3 regions of the Curtobacterium guangdongense genome follow, and region 2 is predicted to be linked to each of the others. Evidence: predicted binding sites of a transcription regulator. Region 2 holds the regulator's gene; each other region holds the start of a gene.
The links. Region 2 encodes HrcA, which represses chaperone genes, less so after heat shock. Its sites were predicted from a motif close to TTNGCACTCGNNNNNNNCGAGTGCNAA; they were not measured.

Region 1 (3,271 bases), on a different contig from region 2:
ACGGCTGCCTTCGCGTTGCGGACGGCGTCCTCGATGCGGTGCTTGCGCTCCTTGAGCTCGACCTCGGTCGCGGCACCCGCCTTGATGACGGCAACGCCACCGGCGAGCTTCGCGAGGCGCTCCTGGAGCTTCTCGCGGTCGTAGTCGGAGTCGGTCGCCTCGATCTCGGAGCGGATCTGACGGACGCGGCCGGCGATCTGCTCCTCGTCGCCAGCACCCTCGACGATGGTGGTCTCGTCCTTGGTGATGATGACCTTGCGGGCCTTGCCGAGCAGGTCGAGCGTGGCGTTCTCGAGCTTGAGGCCGACTTCTTCCGAGATGACCTGGCCGCCGGTGAGGATCGCGATGTCCTGCAGCATGGCCTTGCGACGGTCGCCGAAGCCCGGTGCCTTGACGGCGACGGACTTGAAGATGCCGCGGATCTTGTTCACGACGAGGGTCGCGAGCGCTTCGCCGTCGACGTCCTCGGCGATGATCAGGAGCTGCTTGCCCGCCTGGATCACCTTGTCGACGACCGGCAGGAGGTCCTTGATGTTCGAGATCTTCGAGTTGACGATCAGGATGTAGGCGTCCTCGAAGACGGCTTCCTGACGCTCGGGGTCGGTGACGAAGTACTGCGACAGGTAGCCCTTGTCGAAGCGCATGCCCTCGGTGAGCTCGAGCTCGGTGCCGAAGGTGTTCGACTCCTCGACGGTGACGACGCCTTCCTTGCCCACCTTGTCGATGGCCTCGGCGATGAGCGCGCCGATCGTCGGGTCCGCGGCGGAGATCGACGCGGTGGCGGCGATCTGGTCCTTGGTCTCGATGTCCTTGGCGTTCGCGAGCAGCTGGTCCGAGACGGCCGCGACGGCCTTCTCGATGCCGCGCTTCAGCGAGACGGGGTCGGCACCGGCGGCGACGTTGCGGAGGCCTTCGCGGACGAGGGCCTGGGCGAGCACGGTCGCGGTGGTCGTACCGTCACCGGCGACGTCGTCGGTCTTCTTGGCGACCTCCTTGACGAGCTCCGCACCGATCTTCTCGTACGGGTCGTCGAGCTCGATCTCCTTGGCGATGGAGACACCGTCGTTCGTGATCGTGGGGGCGCCCCACTTCTTCTCGAGGACGACGTTGCGGCCGCGCGGGCCGAGCGTCACCTTCACGGCGTCAGCCAGCTGGTTCAGGCCGCGCTCGAGGCCACGGCGGGCCTCCTCGTCGAAAGCAATGATCTTAGCCATGTGAGTTTCTCGTCCCTCCCGGACGTCGTGGGGGTCTTCCGGCACGCGGCGTGAGCCCGTGCGCTTGGCACTCAGTACGACCGAGTGCCAACCCGATTCTGGCACTCGCCCCCTGGGAGTGCAACACACACGACGACACCGGCACCCCACACGAACGAACGCGCCGCCCCCGACGGGACGACGCGTTCGCGAGTGGTTCGGCGACTAGGCCGGACGCACCGACTCGGCCTGCGGGCCCTTGGACCCCGTGCCGACGTCGAACGTCACTGCCTGACCCTCTTCGAGGACCTTGTAGCCACTCATGTCGATGGCTGAGTAGTGGACGAACACGTCCTGGCCCCCTCCATCGACGGTGATGAAGCCGAAGCCCTTTTCAGCGTTGAACCACTTGACGGTTCCGTTGGCCATGATCTGTTGCTCCCTGCGGTACTGCTGTTGCGATCGACGGCACCGTCGGGAGGCGCCGCGGGTCCGAGTCCCGGGCTTTCCTGGCGTGCGTACCGAGGTGCGACGACATTCCGATCACGGGGTGACCACTTGTGACTCTAATCAGGAAGCGCGATTCGGCAAGAGGTGTGACGCGTATTTCATGCCGATTCCGCCGGAACTCAACGTGCCGGAAACACAGTTGTTACAAAAGGCAGACTCAACCGCTGAAGTCAGCACCGAGCACGACACTGATGTCGGCATTCGGGAACGCCGCGGACTGCTCCACCGCGGTGACGCCGAGGGACTGCGCGATCCCCTTCGCGAGCGCGGCCTGCGACTCCTGCTGGTAGTACACGATCGTCGACGCGGTCCCGGTCGAACCGGCGTTCCCGCTCGAGGTCACCTTCCACCCCGCGGCGGTCAGCTTCGACGTGCCCGAGGCAGCGAGCCCGGGCGTCGACGTGCCGTTCAAGACGACGAGCGTCGTGCTGCCCTGGTCCGACGGCGACGCCGCGGCGGCCTCCGACGACGAAGACGACGAGGAACCGTCAGACGGCGCCGAGGACGACGACGACGAAGCGGACGACGACGCTGACGCCGACGGCGAGGACGACGAATCGTCGGTGAACGAGAAGCTGCTGTTCAGGAGCGCGAGGACGAGCACTCCGATGCCGACCAGCACACCGGTCGCGAGCGCCGCCCACGCGAACGCGACCCAGCCGCGTCCACGCCGGTGCATGCCGCGGTGCGCACCGACACGCGGCCCGTCGGTCACGTCGTCGAAGCGGTCATGGGGGAATCTCGTCATCGTTCCTCTTCGGTTCCGGTGGCGGTCGCCGGCTGGACGAAGCTGCGGTTCGCCCGCGCGCTGGTCCGCGCACGACGCAGTCGCTGCAGTCGCCCGACGAGCTGCGGGTCGTACGCCAGCGCCGCCGGGGAGTCGATCACCCGGTTGAGCACCTGGTAGTAGCGCGCCGGCGACATGTCGAACTCGACCCGGATCTCGGCTTCCTTCGTCCGGTCGTGCCGCGCACGCTCGTGCTCGAAGGCGAGCACGTGCTTGGCGAGCTCGCTGAGCTCGTCCGCGGGGATGGTGGTCACGACGGTCCGATCACATTCGGGTAACGGGTCTCGCACATCGTAGGGGTGCCGTCGATGTCGACCCTGGCATGGCGCTGGACTGTCGCGGAATCGGCCGCCGACCCTCTCAGAACCAGCGGATCGCCGTGCCGAACGCGTCGGAGACCGCGACCGCGACGCCGTCGACCGACAGGGTCGCGAACGCTCCGGGAGCCGCGGCGTCGACGTCGGGCGGCAGTGTCGACGCGACACCCGTCAGGATGCCGGTCCGCTCGAGGGCGATCCAGCGCACGCCACGTTCGACGACGCGGTCGACGAACCGTTGCCGCTCGGCTCCCGGGACGTAGACCAGGGTGCCGGTGGTCAGCACGACCGGCTCGCAGTCGTCCGGCAGCAGGTCGAGCGCGCGGTCCAGGTCGTCCGGCACGCGGCCGGCGACCCGGACGGGAGGCACGGCGAGCGTCGCACGCGCCGCCGCACGCATCAGGGCGGTACGGTCCAGAGCCTCCGGCGGCACCGCCTCCACCAACCGGTCGAACGCGTGGGGC
Region 2 (3,271 bases):
GCGAGGGCCTGCACGAGCGTGAGCGACGGCACCGGGCGCGACGACACCAGGACGTCCGAGACCGTCAGCGACAACGAGTCGCGGCCGAGCGACGCGACCGCGCCGACGACGACCGTGCCCTGCCCGTCCGAGAGCCGCAGCGTCTCCCCGACCCGCACCCGCGACACCGTCACGGCGTGCCGGCCCTCGGCCCCGTCGAGTGTCACCGAGGCGCCGACGGCCACACCGTCGAGCGACTCCACCAGGTAGAGCGATGCCATCAGAAGTTGAAGAAGCGATCGCGGAGCTTGCCGAACATCCCCTGCTGGAACCGGGCGAGCTGCGGCGGCGACGCCTTGTGCGACTTCGCGAGCTGCTCGACGAGCTGACGCTCCTTGTGCGACAGCTTCGTCGGGGTGACGACCTGCACGCCGACCCGGAGGTCGCCGCGGCCGTTCCCGCGCAGCTTCGTGACGCCGCGGTCCTTGAGCACGAGCACGTCGGCGCTCTGCACGCCGGGACGGATCTCGAGCTCGACCGGGCCGTCGAGGCCGTCGATCGTCGCCGTGGTGCCGAGTACCGCGTCGGTCATCGAGACCTCGAGCGTGGCGAGGAGGTCGTCCCCGTCACGGCTGTAGACGTCGTGGTGCCGCACGCGGATCTCGAGGTAGAGGTCACCCGACGGGCCGCCGGCGGGGCCGACCTCGCCCTGGCCGGGCATCTGCAGGCGCAGACCGGAGTCGACACCGGCGGGCACGTCGACCGGGATGGTGCGACGGGCGCGGACGCGGCCCTGGCCCTGGCAGGTCGGGCACGGGTTCGGGATGACGGTGCCGTAGCCACGGCAGGTGCCGCACGGTGCGCTCGTCACGACGTTGCCGAGGAGCGACCGGACCTGGCGCTGGATGTGACCGGAGCCACCGCAGATGTCGCAGGTGCGCGGGCTCGTACCAGGAGCGCAGCAGGAACCGCCGCACGTCTCGCAGAGCACCGCCGTGTCCACCTCGACGTCCTTGTGCGTGCCGAAGACGACCTCGTCCAGGTCGACGTCGATGCGGAGCAGGGCGTCCTGTCCGCGTTCGGCACGGCTCCGGGGACCGGAACCCCGGCCGCCGCCCCCGCCGCCACCGAAGAAGGCGTCGAAGATGTCGCTGAAGCCGCCGGCCCCGCCGCCGAACGGGCTGTCGGCCTGCGGGCCGGCGTCGTACCGCCGTCGCTGCTCGGGGTCGCTCAGCACGTCGTACGCGTGCGTCACGTCCTTGAAGCGCTCGGCGGCGTCCGGGCTCGGGTTCACGTCCGGGTGGAGCTCGCGCGCGAGGCGTCGGTACGCCTTCTTGATGTCGGCGTCGGCCGCGTCGCGCGGGACACCGAGGACGTCGTAGTGGTCTGCCACGTATCCCTCAGTTGGTTTCGTCGGTCGTCTGGTCGGTTCGGCCTGGAGGCCGTGGTCACGTCACGCGGTCGGCCCGCGTCGCTGCTGCCGTCGGGCTGGCACGGTCGGTGTGCACTGCGGCGGTCGTCAATTCTCTCCGAGCAGTCTGGACAGGTACCGCGCGACCGCGCGGACCGCGGCCATGTTGGAGCCGTAGTCCATGCGGGTCGGTCCGAGGACGCCCAGTCGGGCGACCTCCCCGCCCGCGGCGACGTACCCGCCGGCGACGATGCTCGTCGCGTCGAGGCCGTACTCCGCGTTCTCGACGCCGATCCGTGCGGTGACGGACACGTCGTCGAGCTGCATCTCTCCGAACAACCGGAGGAGGGTCACTTGTTCCTCGATCGCTTCGAGCACCGGGAAGAGTCCGCCGGAGAAGTCCTGCTCGCTCTTCGCGAGGTTCGCGGCGCCCGCCATCACCAGGCGGTCCTGACGGTTGGCCGCGACCTGCTCGATCACCGTCGCGACGACGACGCCGGCGAGGGTCTGCGACTCCGGCCGGATCTGCGCGGGGATCTCCCGCAGCGCCGTCGGGACGTCGTGGAGCATGAGTCCGACGGTCGCCGCGTTGAGCACCGTGCGGAGTTCGACGAGCGCGGACTCGTCGAGCGCGACGTCGGTCTCGACGACGCGCTGCTCGACCCTGGCGGTGTCGGTGATGAGCACGACCATCAGCCGGGAGTCCCCCAGCCGGACGAGTTCGATGTGCTGCACCCGTGCCCGCACCATCGAGGGGTACTGGACGAGCGCGACCTGGTTCGTCAGCTGACTGAGCAGCCGGACGGTGCGGCCGAGGACGTCGTCGAGGTCGTTGGACGCCCCGAGGAAGGTCTCGATGGCGTGCCGCTGCGCACTGGAGAGTGGACGGGCGGCGGCGAGGTGGTCCACGAACACGCGGTACCCCTTGTCCGTGGGCACCCGGCCGGACGACGTGTGCGGCGCGATGATCAGCTGCTCGTCCTCGAGCAGGGCCATGTCGTTGCGGATCGTCGCGGCACTGACCCCGAAGGCGTGGCGCTCCACGATCGTCTTCGACCCGACGGGCTCGCGTGAGGCGACGTAGTCGCGCACGATGGCCTTGAGGACCTCGAGGGAGCGTTCGCTGACCAACCCAGATCCCTTCCGTTCGTGCTGGCACTCGGACGTGTCGAGTGCTGATCCTACGCCCGCGCACCGACGTCCCGACACTTCTCCACATCGGATCGCTACGCTTCCGGCATGACCTACGGACAGCAGCCGGGCAACGGACAGCCGGGCGGACCCTGGGGCCAGCAGCCCGGCGGACCGCAGGGCCCCGGCCCCTACTACCAGCCGCCGCAGCCGATGACGCCGGAGGACCAGCGTCTCTGGGCCACACTCACGCACGTCGGCCAGATCTTCTTCAGCTTCATCGCACCGCTCGTGGCGTACTTCGTGCTGCGCGACCGGGGTCAGTTCGTCCGCGAGCACACCCGCGTCGCGCTGAACTTCTCGATCACCATGGCGATCGCGGACGTGGTCGGCGTGATCACCAGCTGGCTCGGCATCGGCATCCTGATCATCCTCGCGGTCCGCGTCCTGACGATCGTGTTCGGCATCATGGCCGCAGTCGCCGCAAACCAGGGCCGCTTCTACCGCTACCCACTGTCGATCGAGTTCCTCAAGCAGTGACGCGCCAGGGCTGGTGACGCGCCAGGGCTAGTCGAGCAGCTCCCGGACCACGGCGTCCGCGAGCAGGCGGCCCCGCAGCGTCAGGTCGAGGTGACCCGGCGTGCCGGCCATGCCCTCGCCGCCTGTCTGCCCCAGGGCACTGCGGCCGTCCACGAGGCCCCGTGCGATGAGCCCCGCGACCCGGCCACGAGCCTCCTGGCGGAGCTCGGA
Region 3 (3,271 bases), on a different contig from region 2:
TCCGCCGCGCAGCCGCAGTCGCTTCCGGAACTGGGCGGGGTCGACGTCCACGCCGCGCTTCTTGATCTCCACCGTGCCGATGCCGTCCGCTGCGAGGCGTGCCGCGAGCTGCTTCACGTCGAGGGGCATCGTGTCGAGCACCCGGAAGCCCTGCGCGAAGGGCGTCGTCACCGCACTAGAGGACGTGACGTAGGCGATCCCGTCCGAGAGCATGTGCCCGTCGATCGACCGCGCCAGGTCACCGATCAGGCGCGCACGGATGACGGCCCCGTCCGGCTCGTAGAGGTACTCGCCGATCGGCCCGACCGGCTCGTCCTCGGAGTCGTCCGCCGCGGTCAGCTCCGCGATGCCGTGCGCTCCGATGACCGTGGCCGCGCGCCGGATGCCCGGGCGGGCGAGCGGCCCGAACCAGAGTGCGAGCTCGACGACCTCGCGGTCGACGGACGTCCACTGCGCTTCCGCGGTGTCCGGGACGAGGTCGCGGTCGATCCCGGGGCCGAGCTTCACCCCGGTCGGCGTGGTCGTCGCGGCCGCGAAGACGGTGTCCAGCGACGGCGACCAGTCGTCGGGGTCGGCGAGGCGCCGTGTGTTCGCGTGGCCCGTCGTCCGACGTGCTGGATCCATCCAGACGCCGTCGACGCGCGACAGGTCGAACGAGGCCGCGTGCCCGAGCTCCACGCGGGCATCGGGCCAGAGCGCGAGGTTGTGCGTCGCGACCGCCGCGGTCACCTCGTCGCGGTCGACCGCGGTCACGTCGAGGTCGAGCGCCGCCATCGCCATCGCGTCCCCGCCGATGCCACAGCCGAGGTCCGCCACGCGACGGAGTCCCGCAGCGGCGAAGCGTCCGGCGTGCTGGGCAGCGACGGACAGCCGGGTGGCCTGCTCGAGCCCGGCCTCGGTGAAGAGCATCCGCGACGCGAAGTCGCCGAACTTCCCCCTGGCCTTCTGCCGGAGCTTCGCCTGGGTCAGCACGGCGGCGACGAGCCCGGGATCGTGCCCCTCTGCTCGCAGCCGGGAGACGACGCGGACGATCTCACCGTCGTCGGAGACGCTCGGCGTACGGTCGAGCAGTGCCATCCCGTCCGGGGTCAACAGCTGGGCGAGATCGGCGGCGTCCATGAGACGATCCTGTCATCAACGGATGCGCTGGCACTCGGATTGACCGAGTGCCAGCGGCCCCCTACAGTTGGACCTGGCACTCTCGTGTGCGTAGTGCCAACCGGTTTTCATCTGTACCGAGTCAGTACCGAGAAAGAAGAGGTCACCGTGGCCGTCACCATCAAGCCGCTCGAAGATCGCATCGTCATCCGTCAGGTCGAGGCGGAGCAGACCACTGCTTCCGGTCTCGTCATCCCGGACACCGCGAAGGAGAAGCCGCAGGAGGGCGAGGTCGTGGCCGTGGGTCCGGGTCGCATCGACGACAACGGCAACCGCGTCCCGCTCGACGTCGCCGTCGGCGACAAGGTCATCTACTCGAAGTACGGCGGAACCGAGGTCAAGTACTCGGGCGAGGACCTCCTGGTCCTCTCGGCTCGCGACGTCCTCGCGGTCATCGAGCACTGAACCCATCTCCACGAACGAACGCCCCGTCAGCTCCCGGCTGACGGGGCGTTCGCCGTTCCGGCCTGGAGGCTCGGAGGACGTCCGTCGTGTCGGCGCACGTCCGTAGCATTGGTCCGTGACCGAGCGCGTGGCCAGGAGCGAAGCATCCGTCGGGGTCGTGCAGGCGATCGTCGCCTACGGGCTCTGGGGGCTCATGCCGCTGCTCTTCGCGGCGATGGCCCCAGCCGGCGCGTTCGAGATCGTTGCCTGGCGGATCGTCTTCGGGCTGGGGTTCTGCGTGATCGCGATCGCCGTCACGCGGTCGTGGCTCCGGACGCGGTCCCTGCTCGTCCAGCGTCGGGTGATGGGCGTCATGGCGATCGCCGCGGTGCTCATCGTCGTGAACTGGACCGTGTACGTCATCGCGACGACGACGGGCCACACGGTCGAGGCTGCGCTCGGGTACTTCATCAACCCGCTCGTGACGATCGCACTCGGCGTCGTGCTGCTCCGCGAACGCCTCCGTCCGGCGCAGTGGACCGCGGTCGGCATCAGCGTCGTGGCCGTCGTCGTCATCGCCGTCGGGTACGGCCAGATGCCGTGGATCTCGCTCGCGCTGGCGTTCTCGTTCGGGCTGTACGGCCTGGTGAAGAAGCGCGTCGGCGGCACCGTGGACGCGCTGTCCGGTCTGACGATCGAGACGATGTGGCTCACACCGCTCGCGGTCGGCGCGTTGGTCGTGCTCGGCGTCACCGGGATCGGCGGCGGCATCACGTTCGGCGGCGAGGGCTGGGTGCACGCGCTGATCATGATCGGGGCGGGCCCCGCGACGGCAGTCCCGCTGCTGCTCTTCGCGTCGTCGGCCAGGCGGCTGTCGCTCTCGACACTCGGGCTGACGCAGTACCTGACGCCGGTGATGCAGCTCGTCGTGGGCGTGACCATCCAGCACGAGGCGATGAGCACCTCGCGGTGGATCGGGTTCGGGATCGTGTGGTGCGCCCTCGTGATCCTGTCCGTGGACTCGTTCACCGCCGCGCGCCGCGCCCGACGCACCGTCCTGCCGGCCGCACCCGCCTGACGGACGCGCCCCGAGCCTCCCGTCCGCCCGGCTTGCCGGGCCGTCCTGCCGGGCCGTTCTGCGAAAGCGACAGTCCCCGGCAGGAATCCTGCCGGGGACTGTCGCTTTCGTGGCGGTACGGTTACTTCGCGACCGAGCCCTGGATCGCGCTCTGGTACTGCGGCTTGTTGTCACCGTCGAACTTGTAGATGCCGATGTAGGCGGTCGACGGGTCGTTGTTCTTGTCGAACGGACCGATGCCGGACGGACCCGTGTAGTGGATGTCCTTGCCGTCGTCGAGGAGTGCCTTGCAGTCCTTGAACGTCGAGCACTCGGTGCCGCCGTCCGCGCCGGAGACCGCAGCCATGTTGGCCTGGATCGTGCCGGAGTCGGTGCCCTTGCCCTTCACCGCGGCGAGGGCGGCGAGGGTGGTGGCGTCGTAGGACTCGGCTGCGTACGAGTAGTCGGTGAGGTCCTTGCCCGACGACTTCTTGTAGTAGTCGACGAGGCGCTGCTTCAGCTCGTCCTTCGGCGAGGCGCCGGGGATCGTGCCCTGCGCACCCTCGAGCGTGCCCGGGTCGAAGTCCTTCGAGTAGTCCGCCGTGTTGCCGTCCGACATGTAGATCTTCGCCATGTCGGCGTTCTGCGACTTCAGCTCGGGGATGATCGACT

Region 1: a site for HrcA is predicted at 1,279-1,305, ahead of groL (chaperonin GroEL). Genes of this name have one in related genera too.
Region 3: a site for HrcA is predicted at 1,147-1,173, ahead of groES (co-chaperone GroES). Genes of this name have one in related genera too.

Annotation. Positions count from the first base shown of each region.
Region 1 covers NZ_JBMPIT010000010.1:105,893-109,163, forward strand. Annotated here, with positions in the region: gene groL (chaperonin GroEL) at 1-1,214, opposite strand, end outside; gene ACO0E1_RS16080 (cold-shock protein) at 1,419-1,622, opposite strand; gene ACO0E1_RS16085 (LytR C-terminal domain-containing protein) at 1,861-2,451, opposite strand; gene ACO0E1_RS16090 (DUF3263 domain-containing protein) at 2,448-2,744, opposite strand; gene ACO0E1_RS16095 (DUF2332 family protein) at 2,851-3,271, opposite strand, start outside.
Region 2 covers NZ_JBMPIT010000008.1:107,358-110,628, reverse strand. Annotated here, with positions in the region: gene ACO0E1_RS14230 (16S rRNA (uracil(1498)-N(3))-methyltransferase) at 1-260, opposite strand, end outside; gene dnaJ (molecular chaperone DnaJ) at 260-1,372, opposite strand; gene hrcA (heat-inducible transcriptional repressor HrcA) at 1,499-2,521, opposite strand; gene ACO0E1_RS14215 (DUF4870 domain-containing protein) at 2,630-3,061, shown strand; gene hemW (radical SAM family heme chaperone HemW) at 3,089-3,271, opposite strand, start outside.
Region 3 covers NZ_JBMPIT010000004.1:90,977-94,247, reverse strand. Annotated here, with positions in the region: gene ACO0E1_RS06985 (class I SAM-dependent methyltransferase) at 1-1,119, opposite strand, end outside; gene groES (co-chaperone GroES) at 1,267-1,563, shown strand; gene rarD (EamA family transporter RarD) at 1,679-2,620, shown strand; gene ACO0E1_RS06970 (ABC transporter substrate-binding protein) at 2,742-3,271, opposite strand, start outside.